Regions from separate parts of the Bacillus sp. AMCV2 genome, predicted to be linked through region 2. Evidence: predicted binding sites of a transcription regulator. Region 2 holds the regulator's gene; the other holds the start of a gene.
The links. The regulator LexA, encoded in region 2, represses DNA repair genes until DNA is damaged. The targets are predictions, from matches to a motif close to CGAACATATGTTCG.
Positions count from the first base shown of each region.

Region 1 (8,076 bases), 400 kb from region 2:
GATGATGCATGTTTTTCTCATATGAAATGACACCGATCAGCTTGCCGTTTTTCCGATATCCCGCAAACCGTTCATGGGATGCTTGAATATCCTTCACCTTCTCTTGTAAAGCGGGAATACCGTCAAAACCGATAATCTCTGTTTCCTTTATGTAGGCGGGGATCTGTACGGCTAAAATCTCACGCGCTATCGTATCTTCCTTATGCTGGAGAAATTCAATCATTCGTGTTCTCCTGAAACAGCCGCTGTCTGTCGACTTTTGCGACGCGGACTGCATACGACTCGTACCAAACGCTTTTTCCTTTTTCTTTTGCTGCTTGATGTTCAGTGTGATGCCTCCAATGGTTAATTGCGTCCATACTGTCCCAATAGGAAACTGTGATGCCCCTTCCATCCGCTTCACGTACGCTTTCCACGCCTAAAAATCCAGGCTGATCCGCCGCAAGCGATACCATCCGCTCCGCTGTTTCTCCATATCCTGTGTCATTTTCGCTTTTGACAGAAGAAAAAATGACTGCATAGTAAGGAGGCTCAGGTGTTTTTGATAAAAAATTCATCATATTTCCCCCTCATATGTTTTTGACAAACAGTACCCTGTCTTGGCCTGGGCCATCATAGTTTGCAAACACTGAGATGCCATTTACCGTCTTGGTGCCCTTTTCAATATCAAACCCCAATTTTGTGTGATATGCGATTGATACCTTATTCACAGGTGAAGTGACGCACTTTACCCGGGTGCAGCCTCTTTGTTTTACTGTTTCGATAAATACATCATACAATTGTTTCCCAATTTGCATTTTTCTGAAATCTGGATGCACACCGGAAAAATGAATGTACGCCGTTTCAGAATCCGATTGCGATTGAAATCCGATTAAAAATCCCGTCATGCTGTTATGTTCGGATGTAATAAAGCTTGTGTCCTGAAAATGCTCAAAAAATAGTCTCGGCAATTTTTCTTTCAGCTGTCTGCCGCCCCACCATTCATTCAGTACAGACGTTACCATTTCATAATCTGAAGACGTGATTGTTCGAATATCCATTACGATTTGATCTCCCTCCGTCTGGCAAAACGAATGTCAGCTCTTTTTCTCACAATATAAAAATTATATTTTGCCTGGCTGGAATTGTAAATGCCTTCTTTCCTTTATCATACGTTTCCAGACTGCCGAGGGAACAATGTTTCATCATTTTAGCCTATTTCTCCCCCAAGCAGGAGGAGAGACTTTACAGCACAATATCAAGCACTTGATCAAGTCTCAGCTTATAAAGCTGATCCTCGTCTCCTTTTATCCATACTGCTTTTTCAAACTCTTCATACCGGCAGATCTTCCCGGTGCAGCGGACAATCTCACCGTCCTGAAAGCAGCTGACAGTGATATCCTGAGCGAACTCCATCGCGGCGCAAAGCGTTTGATTCATCTCTTCCAGCTTATCGGGGTCAAGGATCGGCTTTTGCAGCTTCTGTTTAAGTCGCTTTCTCTCCAGCAGGCTTTGCTTATGTTCCGGCAGAAACATCCTGCTCCCTTCCCACAGCAGGTTGCCCCTTTTTAAATGATCGTTCATTTATAATGCCCCCCTATTTTAGCCGCACGTTCAAATGCCTGGCCTGCCGCTGTCAGTGACGCCGCCCTGATGATTGCTGTGTCGCCGAATCGATTTTTAATGCCGTCCATCACATAGCCTAGGCTCATTTTCTTTGCATAATCCTGAAATAAATTGAGCTGCCATATGTCATCAGATGAGAGCTGAGACAGATTGACACCGAGACGGCGGACAGGTTTCCCGTCCCAAAATGTAAGAAACAGCCGGCGTACAGCCTCATATACATCCTGCGTAGAATTAGTCGGCTCTGCCAGCTTCACTTGCCGGTTGAAGCCCGTCGGCCAATCAAAATCAGCACCCCGGCAGCTCACTGACACCGTCTGCCCCATGACCCCGGCGTTTCGGCTTCGCCTGCACACTTCTTCACTCAGCTCAAGCAATACGACCTTGATTTCTTTGTCAAAGTGTTCGTAGTCTCTCGGGAGAGTCATTCCATGGCCTATCGCCTTTTGCCCGTCCAGAGACGAAGTTGACACAGGGGAATAGTCGATTCCGTTTGCCGTCATCCACAGCACGTGGCCGTTAATGCCCCATTTCTTTTTTAAAAGATCGAGCGGAAAAGCCGCGAGCCCGCCGATCGTGCTGATGCCCATTCGATTTAAATGATGCTTCATGCGGCTCCCGACGCCAAACATGCTGCCCACCGGGAGCGGCCACATTTCGGTTTTCATATTTTCTTTCGTTAAGGTAAAAATACCGTTCGTATTCTTTTTTGCAAAATTGTCACACGCAATTTTGGCCAGCGCTTTGTTAGGGCCGATTCCGACCCGTGCATAAACGCCGATCTCCCGCATGATTCTGCCCTGAATGCTTTTCGCGATCTCCATCGGCGTCCCAAACAGCTTCTGGCTGCCTGTAATGTCCATGAACTGTTCATCGATAGAATAAGGCTCCACAAGGTCTGTATACTCCTCTAGAATGGCCGTAATTTGCAGTGATACATCAATATACCGTTGCATACGCGGCCGGAGCACAACAGCCTCAGGACACTTTTCCTGCGCCTCCCACAGCCGTGAAGCATTCACCACACCCTTTTGTTTCGCCAGCGGGCAGGCAGCCAATACGACTCCGCCCCTTTTTTCAGGGTCACCCGAAACAATGACGGGCCTATTTTTCAAATGTGGATTTTCCGCTTTCTCTACAGATGCATAAAACGATTGCATGTCAACGAGAAAAATCACTTTTTCTTTCATCATACACACCTCTAAAAAGAACTTATGTTCGTTTTTCATTATATGCGAAAGTATGTTCGTTTTATACTGGTAAATGATTCTTGTCTGACAGAAAATATGATCCAAGGGTTTGAGAGAAGAAAAACATTTAGTAGAATAAAAGCGAAGCATAAGGATAGGAGAGTCATGATGGAGAAATTTGTCGAAAAAATGATGGAACAGGCATTGCGGCAATACGGCAGAAACGTTGCTATAGATCCGTTAAGCCCGTATGAAAAACAAAGCCTGAAAGCGGCTCTACAAGAGAGACGGAATGAAGAACCAGATGAGGATTTGCATGCGCATATAGAAGATATCATTTATGACTATGTCACAAACCAAGGCCTGTTCTCTTAAACGCATGACTGTCAGTTCTTTCAGCCGCTGATGCGGCTTCCCTTTGAAAACACCGCCTGAAACAAATAAACAGTCTCAGGCTTACAGAAAAAGCAGGATTTTCTCACGCTCCATAGATTCATATGGCCCATAAAATTTCCCTCAATGTTCGCGCAAAACGGAATAAGCTGTCCATGATCACGCGTATACACTTTTTCGAAGAGATGTGCTCTCTTGTTCTGTCATGCGGTCCATCGGTTTTCAGCTTACATCTTGATCTCATAGCCGGTTTCACTGCCGATATGATCTACGTCCTGGCGGCTTAAACTAACACACTCTCACAGACCAATCGCTTTGCTTTTCATCGGACATCCCGTCATTTTCCTTCTTCAATTTCAAGATGTAAACCCCGTCAGCCACACGCATCCTCAACGCATAGTATATTGCCATCCATACAATCAGGCATACTACATGTCAAAAACGAAATATTTTGAATGATCTATTGGAGAAGGAAATTTTTTCATATATGATAGACAGGAGAGAATATAATTCATGAAGAAATGGAAAGATATCCACCCGATCAGCTGGACAATTATAATCGGAACCATTTTCGGCAGAATGGCAACATCGATGAGCATTCCTTTTTTAGCGATTTATTTGACAGCCGTCCAAGGCGCATCAGCTTCCTATGCAGGGCTGGTCATTGCCGCGAGCTCATCAGTCGGCATCCTCGCAAGCTTTTACGGCGGATATATCTCAGATAAATTCGGCAGAAAAAACATGATGCTTGTATCGATTTTCGGATGGATGCTGGTATTTGCAGGCTTTGCGGCGGCATCTCATCTCTGGGTGTTTTTTGTAGTTAACGCATTAAACGGTCTTTGCAAATCACTGTTTGAGCCCGCTTCAAAGGCCTTGCTGTCTGATATGACAGAAGAAAAAACGAGACTGCTAGTTTTTAATTTACGCTATGCAGCTATTAATATCGGCGTTGTCTTCGGACCTGTGCTTGGCCTATATTTCGGCTCATCGCAATCGACTACGCCCTTTTTGGTGCCTGCAGTCATTTACGGACTATACGGAATTGTGCTTGCCCTCCAATTTAAAAAACATCCATCCTTATCAGCACCAGCCCAGTCCCGAAATATGAGCGTGCGGGAAGCGTTTATGGTCACGCAAAAGGATTATCTTTTTACCATTGCTTTGGTCGGCATTACGCTATGCACCTTCGGCTACTCACAATTCAGTTCCACATTCCCTCAGTATATGGCACAGAACCCCTTGATCAGCAATGGAACGAAGCTGTATGGGCTGATGCTGACATTAAACGCAATCGTTGTGTTGGCGACGCAATTTCCCATTGTCCATTTTGCAAAACGGTTTTCGCCGCTTTGTTCTCTGATGCTCGGTAATGTGATGGTTAGTATCAGCATGGCCATTTTCACCGTATCGCACGGTGTTCCATCAATTGTGATGATTGTCATCACATTTACAATCGGCGAAGTTCTTTTATTCTCTATGATGGATTTGTATGTAGACCAGATTGCAAAACCAGGATTAAAAGGCACTTATTTCGGGGCAATCGGTTTTTCACAGCTCGGAAACGTCATCGGCCCTTGGATCGGGGGGATCTGTATAGACCTGTTTGGCGCTGACAGGCCGATTTTTATTTTTTCTGTCCTGAGCGGCATTACCCTGCTCGGCCTGCCATTTTTAGCGTTCGCCTATCGGCAAATGAAAATGGAGACCACAAAACACCGTTCCCGTCTGGAAAAGCCGCTTTACATAAAAAACGGAAGAGAATGAATCTCTCCCGCAAACATGAGGTGAAGAACATGAATATAGGTGATGTGATGTTTCAGCTGTTTGTATTTATTATATTTGCCGCTGTCATCTTTGCGGCTGTTACAGGCTTCAAGTATGCGAAAAACCGAAAAGCGCAGCTGGATCGCATTGAGAAAAAGCTGAACAGCCTGTCCGAAGATCACGATTAACAGCTTGGGGCAACGAGCTCTACCTTAATCCGGTCTGGATCCTCACAAAAGACTGCATAATGCCCGTCTCCTCCGGCAAAAGGATGCCTGTCTCGGTACAACACACGATAGCCTTTTGCCGTCAATTTTTCAGTCATCTGATCGACTTGAAGCTTGGATTCAGCATGAAATGCGAGATGGTTCAGACCGACTCGGCATCTATGGTATTCCGGCTCTAGAAATGACTCTTTCGCCTGCACAATCACTAGGTAAAAACGATCTTTCTTCCAGCTGATGCCTGAGCTCCATTTTTGATACTCTTTATAGCCAAGTTCTTTTAAGAACCAGCCCCAAAACCGCCTAGACGCCTCCAAATCAGAGACATACAGTTCAATATGATGCACAATTTCATACCCTCCTTACCAGCACTTCCTCGACCTTATGCCCGTCTCCCTTACGCAAAATGAGATCTGACCTGAATTTAGTCGGCAAAATATTTTCATATAAATTCGGCCGGTTGACACTCTCCCAAATCGAGGCTGCCATCTCGTCAGCCTCCTGATCGGACAAGTCTTTAAATTTATGAAAATATGAATCAGGATTTTGAAAAGCAGTTTCCCGAAGAAGGCGAAAACGCTCTAAATACCAAGTGAAAATCCGGCTTTCCTCCGCATCCACATAAATCGAAAAATCAAAGAAATCGGAAACAAAAATACGCGGGTTTTCCCGGTCATCCTCCAAGGTGGGCGACTGAAGAACATTAATGCCTTCAATAATCACAATATCCGCCTGTTCTACAACCTCGAACACACCTTCCTCGCGGTCATAGGTTAGATGGGAATACACCGGGGCCTTTACGCTGTCCTTTCCTGATTTTAAGTCATTCAAAAACTCAAGCAGCGCCTTTACATCATAGCTTTCAGGAAACCCTTTTCTAGACATCATATTTTTCTTTTTCAGCTCGGCAGTAGGAAATAAAAAACCATCTGTCGTGATAAGGCTCACTTTTGGACGGTCAGGCAAACGCGAAAGCAGCTTCTGCAAGATCCGCGCCGTCGTGCTTTTTCCGACTGCGACACTGCCGGCAATGCCGATAATAAACGGAATTTTGGCTGAATGTGGGTGCTTCAAAAAAACATTGACATGCTTATTGCGTTCAGCCGCAGACTTGACATGTAAATGAAGCAAGCGAACAAGCGGAATATAGATCGTCTCCACTTCTTCAACAGATAGATAATCATTCAATCCTTCCACAGCTTTTGCCTCTTCTTCAGATACAGCAATCGACAAATGCCCCCCAAAACCAGACCAAGACTCCCGATTGTGCTGTGTATATAAAGTATGTAGGTTAAGTTCTTTATTTTTCACTGTTTACACCTGACTCTCTGTAGGTTAAAACCCTTACAAAGATTGTAACGGAAAACCTTTTCACTGTCTGCTTATTTTTCATTTCGTTTTTTTAGCAAATCAGCACCGATTCGGTTATACGCAGCCATTTCATCTTTTGGAACCATGCTTCCTCCCGTTCCCCAGACGACATGTACGGCATGTTCCATCTTATATTTCTGAGCATAGTGCCTTCCCTCTTCTGTCGTAAAAAGCTGAACCGGCCCGAACATGCCGGCAAGAGCAGAAGGCTCTAAATATTTATCTTCAGATACAGCCAACATATGAAGCAAAGTATAAAGCGTATTGTCCTCTACCGTATAACAGCCGCTCAGAAGCGGTTCAATCAGCTTGCCGACAAATCCTGACGGCCTCCCTACGGCAAGTCCGTCAGCAGCCGTCTGATTATCCAGGCCGATATCCTGGACGGAGATCTTCTCGTGAAGTCCTGAATAAAGCCCTAACAGCATACAAGGTGAATGAGTTGGTTCTGCGAAAAACACATGAACATCATCTCCGTATAAAAGCTTCAGCCCAAATGCTACACCGCCCGGTCCTCCGCCGACTCCGCACGGCAGATACACAAACAAGGGCGTCTCAAGACTTGGCTTTATATTCATACAGTCAAGCTGTGTTTTTAATCGGCTTGCGGCAACAGCATATCCTAAAAACAGCTGTCGAGAATATTCATCATCAATAAAATAACAGAATGGATCTTGTTCCGCCTGCCGTCTCCCTTCGTTCACTGCTTCGCTGTAATCTGTTTCGTACTCCATAACAGTGACTCCCTTTTGGCGGAGGAGATCCTTTTTCCACTGCTTAGCATCGGCGGACATATGCACTGTCACACGAAACCCGAGTGCCGCGCCGATGATGCCGATGCTTAAACCTAGATTTCCTGTCGAACCGACAGCAATCGAATAGCGGGAGAAAAACCCGGTAAACCGCTCTTCCTGTAAGATGCGGTAATCATCGGTTTCCCGAAGCATTCCTTCTTGAAGCGCGAGATTTTCAGCATGCTTTAACACTTCATAAATCCCGCCCCTCGCTTTAATCGATCCTGAAATCGGAAGCTCATGGTCGCACTTTAAAAGCCATCTTCCCGGAAATGGCTGCTGATATGCCGCTTCCAGCTTTTCCTTCATATGCTGAACCTCAAAAAGCGGAGACTCGATGATTCCTTTAGCGCCTTTCGTCTCAGGAAACACCTCGGCAATGTAAGGTGCAAACCGCCGCATTCTTTTTTCCGCTTCCGCTATCTCGGTTGCCCACTCATCTGCACGGGGTAATGGCCCTTCTTTCTTGCCTGAATTTGCCCAGAATACAGGCTCTGCATCAATCAGTTTCTGAATAAACGGATCTTTAAGCAGAGCATGAAGGACTTCTGAATGAACTGACATTCAACAATCTCTCCCTTCCACTATCAAAAACTGCCTCGTGAGAAACAAGCCACTCCACCACAGGCAGTTCCATCATTATTTTTTCATGAGCGCGCGTCCTGCCAGCTTTTCTACAAGAGCTGGAAACAGCTGATACAGCTTAGTGCCGGCATTCATTAAACGCGGAAG
Region 1 covers NZ_JBVYIB010000002.1:2,321,365-2,329,440, forward strand. The annotation lists gene AC0OMA_RS11945 (bifunctional GNAT family N-acetyltransferase/GrpB family protein) at 1-223, opposite strand, end outside; gene AC0OMA_RS11950 (antibiotic biosynthesis monooxygenase family protein) at 216-560, opposite strand; gene AC0OMA_RS11955 (GNAT family N-acetyltransferase) at 570-1,040, opposite strand; gene AC0OMA_RS11960 (YolD-like family protein) at 1,225-1,563, opposite strand; gene AC0OMA_RS11965 (DNA polymerase IV) at 1,560-2,798, opposite strand; gene AC0OMA_RS11970 (YqzH family protein) at 2,964-3,170, shown strand; gene AC0OMA_RS11975 (MDR family MFS transporter) at 3,702-4,955, shown strand; gene AC0OMA_RS11980 (hypothetical protein) at 4,985-5,143, shown strand; gene AC0OMA_RS11985 (VOC family protein) at 5,140-5,526, opposite strand; gene coaA (type I pantothenate kinase) at 5,531-6,490, opposite strand; gene dsdA (D-serine ammonia-lyase) at 6,562-7,908, opposite strand; gene AC0OMA_RS12000 (SDR family oxidoreductase) at 7,984-8,076, opposite strand, start outside.
Region 1: AC0OMA_RS11965 (DNA polymerase IV) is a predicted target of LexA. The motif match lies at 2,841-2,854, and genes of this name have one in related genera.

Region 2 (8,076 bases):
ATTCCGGGTGTCCAGGTGTTTTGCTGCCCCACTGGCGGAATCCCTTAAGATCTTCAATACTAAGATCAAACCCGCTTAAATGAAGCATGCTGTATAATAGTGCTGACCCGTGTCCAGCAGATAAAACAAAACGGTCACGGTTAAACCAGCCAGGGTTTGCCGGACTTACGTTCATAAATTTTGTCCACAGCGTGTATGCCATTGGAGCGGCTCCCATCGGCATCCCTGGGTGACCAGAATTTGCTTTTTCAATAGCGTCTATTGACAGTGTGCGAATGGTAGCAACTGATTTCTTTTCAATTGTATCCATAAAAATCCCCTTCCTTATGTGTTGTACCCTTACATCATAAATGTCTGACGACTTTTTCTCAACTGTTTCAGCTTAAATTTGAGAGAAACTTGTTGAATTTTGTCACATAAGAGTTTTGATTATAGTATATGCAAAAGAGGAATACGATATTGCCGTATTCCTCTTTTATTAGTGAAGTTTGTTATTTCTTTGTTCTCTTTTTAGCTTTTCCGGTGTTACATCATTGCCTTCTGGGTCAATGATTTTCACACTTTTTAACGTGTTCTTCATAGAAGAACGAAAACCTTTCAAGTACTCTTGACGGAGCTTTTGCTGTTCGGCTTTTTCTTCTTCTGTAATAACGCCAGCTTTAGCTTTGGCAGCAAGCTCATTAATTCTGGCAATTTTCGCGTTTGAAATCATGTTAAACTCCTTTATTGCATTTTGTCTATATAGTACTAGATCAAAAAAAGTTTTACAACTGATTCACTCTGCTGTCTCTTCATTCTCTATGTATTCCTGAAAACGCCGGTGAACGGTTGCTTTAGAGACATCATAGCCAAACCCTCTTAGGGTAGCCGCGATTTCAGCAAACGTCAGTTTATTCGCTCTTAGGCGGACGATCTCAGAGATTGGCACCTCTATTTTTTCTTTTCCACTGTTCTCATGTTGGTTTTTTAAGTTTTTTTGCGGTTTAAAACCGTTTTTTACTGCACGCTTCATTCCCCGTCTGATTTTCATGTTGTGAATCTTTCGCTGATACTCTTCCACAATGCTGACGATTTCCAAGACCATTGAGTCAGCCTCCGATAACTCCAGTTCACCTCTGTGAGCCGTTGTATAGACTTTCACACCTTCTCTGTAAATACAATGAAGCAGTGCGATTTTTGCGTTTCCCCGCCCGAGCCTTGTCTCGTCTTGAACCAAAATGACATCAATTCCAGCGTTCTTAATCTCATCAAGCAGCTCAAATACACCATCCCGATCCATTTCATATCCGCTGGCTTTTTCTGAAATCACTTTGACCACTTCCATGCCGTTCTCCGCTGCAATGGCCGTAAGCTCCTCCTCCTGCCGCTTTAATGACGTTTCCTGCTGTTCTTTATTTGTGCTTACACGGGCATAAATGAGTGCTTTCATTTTATCTCTCTTTCCTCTCTATCTTACAGTTGCCAATTCATATGCATCCTGATGCTTCTTTTTCAATGGGATCACTAACTCATCACCCGGCTGGATATCAGATGTTTGTAGTTGATTTTTATCAGCTACCCATTCAATAAAATCATTTTTGTTTATCTTTTTTGTATCTGCTACCCGATCAGCAATTGACCAAAGTGTGTCGCCTTGCTGGACTTCTATTTTAACATACTGATTAAGCTCCTGGCCGCTGCTTGTATATGACAGCATAAGGATAACCGCGCTCAAAATCACTGTGAACAGACCGACAAAAATAATAGATTCTTTACTCATGATCATAACCTCCAACAGGAATGTTTGTTCGCATTTTTATAATTTCAGTATATACGAACAAACGTTTCTGTCAATTGTTTTTTCGAACCTATGTTTGTACTGTAAGGAAAATCATGCTATAATCTTCTTAAAATCGACGTTTTGAGGTGCGAAAAATGACGAAGCTATCAAAAAGGCAACTTGATATCCTCCGTTTTATTAAAGCAGAGGTTAAATCAAAAGGATATCCGCCTTCCGTTAGAGAGATCGGAGAGGCTGTCGGGCTTGCGTCCAGCTCTACTGTCCACGGCCATTTGGCCCGCTTGGAAACAAAAGGACTGATCAGACGGGATCCGACAAAACCAAGAGCAATAGAAATTCTTGATGAAGAAGTAGACATTCCGCAAAGCCAGGTCGTTAATGTACCGGTCATCGGGAAAGTCACGGCGGGATCTCCTATTACAGCAGTAGAAAATATTGAAGAATATTTTCCGCTCCCTGACCGCATGGTTCCTCCAGACGAGCATGTATTTATGCTGGAGATTATGGGAGACAGTATGATAGATGCCGGTATTCTCGATAAGGACTATGTCATCGTTAAACAGCAAAACACAGCGAACAATGGGGAAATTGTAGTTGCGATGACAGAAGATGATGAAGCAACTGTAAAACGATTCTATAAAGAGGATACCCACATTCGCTTGCAGCCTGAGAACCCAACGATGGAACCTATCATTTTGCAGAATGTCAGCATTCTAGGGAAAGTGATTGGCGTGTTCAGAACCGTCCATTAATCTATTGATCTATCAGATGCATGAAATAACCCCCTCTTCCTTTACGGAGAGGGGGTTTGTTGTTCAAAAAAAGCAGGCTCGCCCTGACTTTTGGGTGCGAGCCTGAATAGGAGGAAAAAGAACATCATGTTTACACCATAATTATCCACCAAAAGATTGTTGAAGTCAAGAAATTTTTTTTCCTTCAGGAAACTTTTATCAAAATATGAACGTTTAGAATATTAGACGCTATCTTCTTAAAAACGTTTCATTTTTTAGGTCGTGGAAGGATGCGGTTTCATATTTATTAAGGGGCGAGGCAATTGAAATATAATGAAAATTTAGTACACAGTTTAATTAGTTCATATTTCTGTTAAAACAGCTCGCTTTCTTCATATAAAATGTAATGTGTATTTCAATTTCACCTTCACCCAATCACTTGTGCAGTTCAAAAGATATGGCATCGTTGAACAAGTCGGGTAGAAACCTTCCCCAAACATAAAGTCTCCCCCAACACCCTTCTTTCAATTTAACCTTATATGAAATATGGTTGTGATATCAAAAGGCCGTTTCATCATAAAAGTGCATATGCGTTTTTTCTTGTTTGTAATATCGAAGCCTGTCTTGAAGGGTTCCGGTATGAAATTCAAATTTGTGGCCGTCAGGGTCGGTAAAATAAATTGATTTTCGATCGCGTTCATCTCGTTCTCTGCCAGGCAGAATATTGACATGTTGTCTTTTTAATTTAGCTGACACCTCCTCAAATTCATGATCTTCAATTGTAAAAGCAATATGGGTATAAGAAAGCTTAATGTCATTTCTCGGGATGTCTGGTTCTTCATTAAGAGCTAGCCAGATGCCGTTCATATCAAAATATGCAGTTGTTCTTCCCTTTACCAATAGCTTTGCACCAAACACTTTTTGATAAAAATCAATCGATGTATCCAAATGCGAAACTGAAAATAGCAAGTGATTGATTCCTTTTATCTCCACAAATCATTCCCCCCTTGAAAGCTGATCACCACATATACGACTTTTTCATAAGAAAGTTTCATACAGCTGAAAAAAATACCAGTGTAAACAAAAACGGACTGTTTAAAATAGTAACATGACATTATGAATGGTTTTGAATTGCATTATTTATCACTTGTTTACGCCCAAGAATTTCCTTCAAAAAATAACAATTTAGGTGGTCAAATGAAACATATCATTGCGCTTGCTTCAAAGATTGCTTTCACTCTCGCCCTTTTATATGTGATTTTGGACAGAGTCTATCACGCATCCTTTTTAAGTGTGATGTTTATTGCACTTTTCTTAGGTTTTGTTTCTTATCTTTCTGGTGACATGCTCGTCTTACCCAGAACAAACAATATTACAGCTTCATTGGCTGACTTTGGCCTTTCATTCGTTATTCTTTGGGTATTTGTTTTAACCCAAACAAGAAACGATTTCTCACCATTTGGAGCGGCTCTCCTTTCCGCTGCCTGTCTTACTGTTTTTGAATACTTTTTTCATCGGTATTTACTGAAAAATGTGCTTGATGAAAATTTCCGAAATGAACTGTCAGCGAGAGATAACACGTTGCAGTATCAAACGGAAGCCGCAGACGAGTTGTTTCCCGAAACGAATGAGAAACATAAGGAATAGGAGGCTGTCTTATCGCCTCCTATTTTTCAGTAGCTATTTTTGAGAAAACGGAACATCACTTCTGTAAACTCATAAAACCTCTCATTTTGAGTAACAGCTCTGCTTTTTAAAGAAAAGATGCCGAACAAAGACTTTCGAAAGCCAGTGCTCATTTCTATCTGGATACTTAAACCTGTTTTTGATTTATTTGCAATGTTATTCGGACTAACGCCCGCATGCGGATGGTCCGTATTGAGCAATACAGCAGGAAAACCGGCATGCTGCAATTTCTCAACTAAATCTGCCGCTCTTACGCGATCTGTACCGCCGACTTCGATCTGCTGATCTTCTTCTGCGTACCCGTGTAATGAAATGACATATTCATGGTTTCCCGTCATTTTAAGGGCCCGAGGTTCATCAAAGTGCGTACTCGTAATGTGCAGGACTGAGTTTCCTGCCGATTTTAAGCCTTCAAATAAATACATCGAGTACTCTTTGCTGAGCTCTCTCGCTACTTCACTTGTCCCGCCTTCAATACCTCCTCCGTGAATAGCTAAAACAAGAACAGAGCTTCCGGTTTCTTTCGTAACAACGTCGTAATCAGAAGGATCTTCATTGTTTTTTAATTCCTCAAAATTCTGATATACATCTTCAGCATAAATTGAAGAAATCGGAGTAAATACCATAAAAATTAACAATAATTTTACAATTTTAATAGTTGATGGAAAACGTTTGGCTATGTTACAATCAACATGCTTCAAGGAATGGAGCAAACGGCGGAGCAGGGATACTTTGGCCGTTTTCATCTACTCCGCCTCTAAGTCCAAATCAACAGGATGTAGGTCTCTTTGAGGCTTTAGCACGAATTCTCTCGTCCTCCTTGTTAAATTTTTGTTAAATTCACAATATTATATACCATTAGCCCGGGCGCTGTTCTTCTCATTTTTGAATTTATGAAAAGTAAGCTGGCACCACCTCCCCCATTTCCATACAAAACAAAAATGCACCTGCCCTTTGGCCTGTGCATTTTTTATTTTCTCTTCATTCTTCGTTTTTTTGCTTGATTTAAATTCATAATGTTTTTTTCAATTTTTCTTATGTTTCGCCTTTGCGGGATTGTTTTCATTTCATAATAAACAGAAATAAACCCGCTTAATGTCACTGCTGCAATATAAAGGACGCGCTGTTTGATCATCCGGTCAGCGTGTCCATGATCATTCGCTTCTTTTTCCAGCCTTTCGATCACAGTTTTATCAAACAGCTGATCGACATACACTTGTTTCATTCCCACTGCAAACCCAGCAGCCAGCCAAAGAATCAGAAATAAACTGATATAAAACACCATAAACCCTTCCTTTCCTGTCTTGATGCGGCGCAGAATTTTAAAACAGTTCATCTATTACAACTGGCAGACGAAGCTTCTTCTTTGTATTAGGTTCTTTCAATAGGCTGGTTAATATGTGTAATGCTGTAATGAACAGTTAGAAATTTTATTCCGAACAGCCACATATGATGAACAGCGGTTAATTTGTTGTCATGTGCAGCTTCTATCAGAAAGGTTTCAGATAAAGGAAGCGGACAAGTTCCCGCTCTTGTTTGCAGATAAATCCCCTCATCCCCCGCTCTGCTTTTTCTCCGCCTGCTTGTTAAAACCAGCTTCTCCTGATGATGATATGGTTTTAAAATACCTGTCATGCTGCTGAATGGAAGCGGTAAAGAAATATTCATATACCCCTCTCCATTTGAGCGATACACTGAATAAAGAGCGGTAAAAATGGTTTCGTTTTTTTCATTTGTTCTAATCCAGGCACGAACTCTTTCCCTTCCGTCTTTTTTCGAATGAACACCTTTTATCTTGCTGTACATCCTATACCAGTCAGGGTTCGTCGAAAGATGTATTTGGCCGATTCTTCTGCTGAACCATTCGTAAATAATTGCAAGCGGCCGAAACCACGTGCTCCATGTTACTTTTGCTTTAATATTGTATTCGATGGTTTGTTCATAAAACGAAAGAATGAGCGGCGCCAGTTTTTCTGGTGAAAAATCTTTTGAACGCAGGCTGCCCATATCATCCACAAGTCCGCTGTACCGAGCGTTATTTTCAGCTTGAATATTAGCTAAAAATTCTTCTCCAATCTTTCTTTTTCCGTAGATACGGCTGAATGTCTTTACACGGTCTGCATCAAAAGGCTTCGGAACCTCTATTCTCCACCCTATAAGAGCGGGCAAGATAACACCAAACGCGTTGACAAAACCGTGAATCCAAATCATCTGATTGATGGTCAATGTAACTTCTTGCCGAAATACACCAAATGAATAAATCATCGAGAAAGCAATCGTTATCATTAAAACAGCGGAAGAAAGCCGAATAAGAAATGTCCCCGTCTTGGTGCGAAAAGCTGCCGTGAACACCAAAAATGCATGAAGATAAATCGCCGCCATATAAATGCTAACCGCAATGACATCAAGTGTTTTTGAATATGTGATGCCCAGCGCGATAAGAAGGGGCGAAAGTAAAATCACCCATGTTATCCAACTGTACAACATCCGATGCTTTCTAATGGTTCTGCCGAGTAAACCATTGAAGATCGGGATCAGAAAAGCAGAATAGTGAAAGTGGACAGCAGTCAGCAAAATGATGAGAGGGCCAAATTGCATGATCTGCAAATGGGCAGCATAAGCAAAAAACCAAAATCCTCCTCCCGCCAAATAAATAAGACCGAACAAAACTGATGTCTCTTCGATTCTATGTATCTTTGTTTCCCAAAGGCGGAGGATCACATACAATGCAATAAAAATTGTGTACGTCCACCAGATTAGCGCGAAACCCCCAACCTCCGTCACTAGAGCCAGCACCGCAAAGAATGCGGCTACAGGATAGCACTGGATTAGCCCATATTCCATAAACTGAGCAGCATGAACCGGAGATTGACGAAAAACAAAAGGAAAAATTCCCGGCACGAAAAATAGAATGGATAACAAAACGAGTGCCTCTGCCACTGAAATATCCGGTGTTTCCGCTGCAAGAAATCCAATAAAACAAAGCGCACTGACTATGCCATTTCGTTTCATGATTCTCTCTCTTCCTCTTGAAACGTTCCTTTATAAAAGAAAAGAGTGCCCAGAATTGTATTTTGCACATGCACTTCAATGGTGAAACAATTCTTTCTTTCATCAAACGTTTCGCAAACTACGGATGTACCTGTCAGCCATTTCGGCAGCGGGATACTTTTTCCGCATATCAATAGCCATTGCTTTCCCGATGTGATCGTAAGAGAGCCGTCATGAGATGCCTCGAACGTCAAAACAGACAGCAGCAGATGAGGTTTGCCGAAGAAATCAAGTATTCTATTTTCTTTCTCGTCATATATCATTATCGCGTCAAAGAAACGTTTTTTGCCTTTAAAGAAAAATGTACGATTCCATTCTATCCCTGTATGTTGCGATTTCAAAAGACAAGTTCTATTTTGTATTGTAAATGGGATGTCTTTGCCTCTTTCTGAAAAGAAGCATCTGAAAAAAACACCAAGCTTTAACAGCATTCTAACCAGAAAAGAGCCTCCGCTTATTTCTGACATCGTTCCCGTCCCGCTGAATGTATGAGACCCGTCTAATTGGTACCGTTTCTGCAGCTTGGGATGTAGCAAATGATAGTTAATAATTGATTTTTCATAAATCGAACTCACAATGTCACTTCTTTCTCTTTCGTTTTGTGCGCCTGGCACTGGGGAGCTGCAGGCTAAGAGCGCCGCTTGCAGCGGAAAACACACTCAATAGAACCCACATGAATATTTCGGAACCTAGACAAGCAAACCCAGCAAAAATACAAGCCTGGACACCATGAATGATCCATTTTCTTTTTAAAGGAATCAGCCACAAAATAGCTAAGCCTATCTCCGCTGTTCCTGCCAATATGCTTGTTTCAACACCTGCAAAGCC
Region 2 covers NZ_JBVYIB010000002.1:1,921,434-1,929,509, reverse strand. The annotation lists gene tkt (transketolase) at 1-310, opposite strand, end outside; gene AC0OMA_RS09880 (DUF896 domain-containing protein) at 479-712, opposite strand; gene AC0OMA_RS09875 (YneB family resolvase-like protein) at 776-1,429, opposite strand; gene yneA (cell division suppressor protein YneA) at 1,448-1,765, opposite strand; gene lexA (transcriptional repressor LexA) at 1,915-2,532, shown strand; partial or broken gene AC0OMA_RS09860 (hypothetical protein) at 2,904-3,161, opposite strand; gene fosB (metallothiol transferase FosB) at 3,070-3,504, opposite strand; gene AC0OMA_RS09850 (YndM family protein) at 3,709-4,158, shown strand; gene pghL (gamma-polyglutamate hydrolase PghL) at 4,185-4,943, opposite strand; gene AC0OMA_RS09840 (hypothetical protein) at 5,168-5,482, opposite strand; gene AC0OMA_RS09835 (YndJ family protein) at 5,569-7,209, opposite strand; gene AC0OMA_RS09830 (DUF4166 domain-containing protein) at 7,206-7,823, opposite strand; gene AC0OMA_RS09825 (hypothetical protein) at 7,828-8,076, opposite strand, start outside.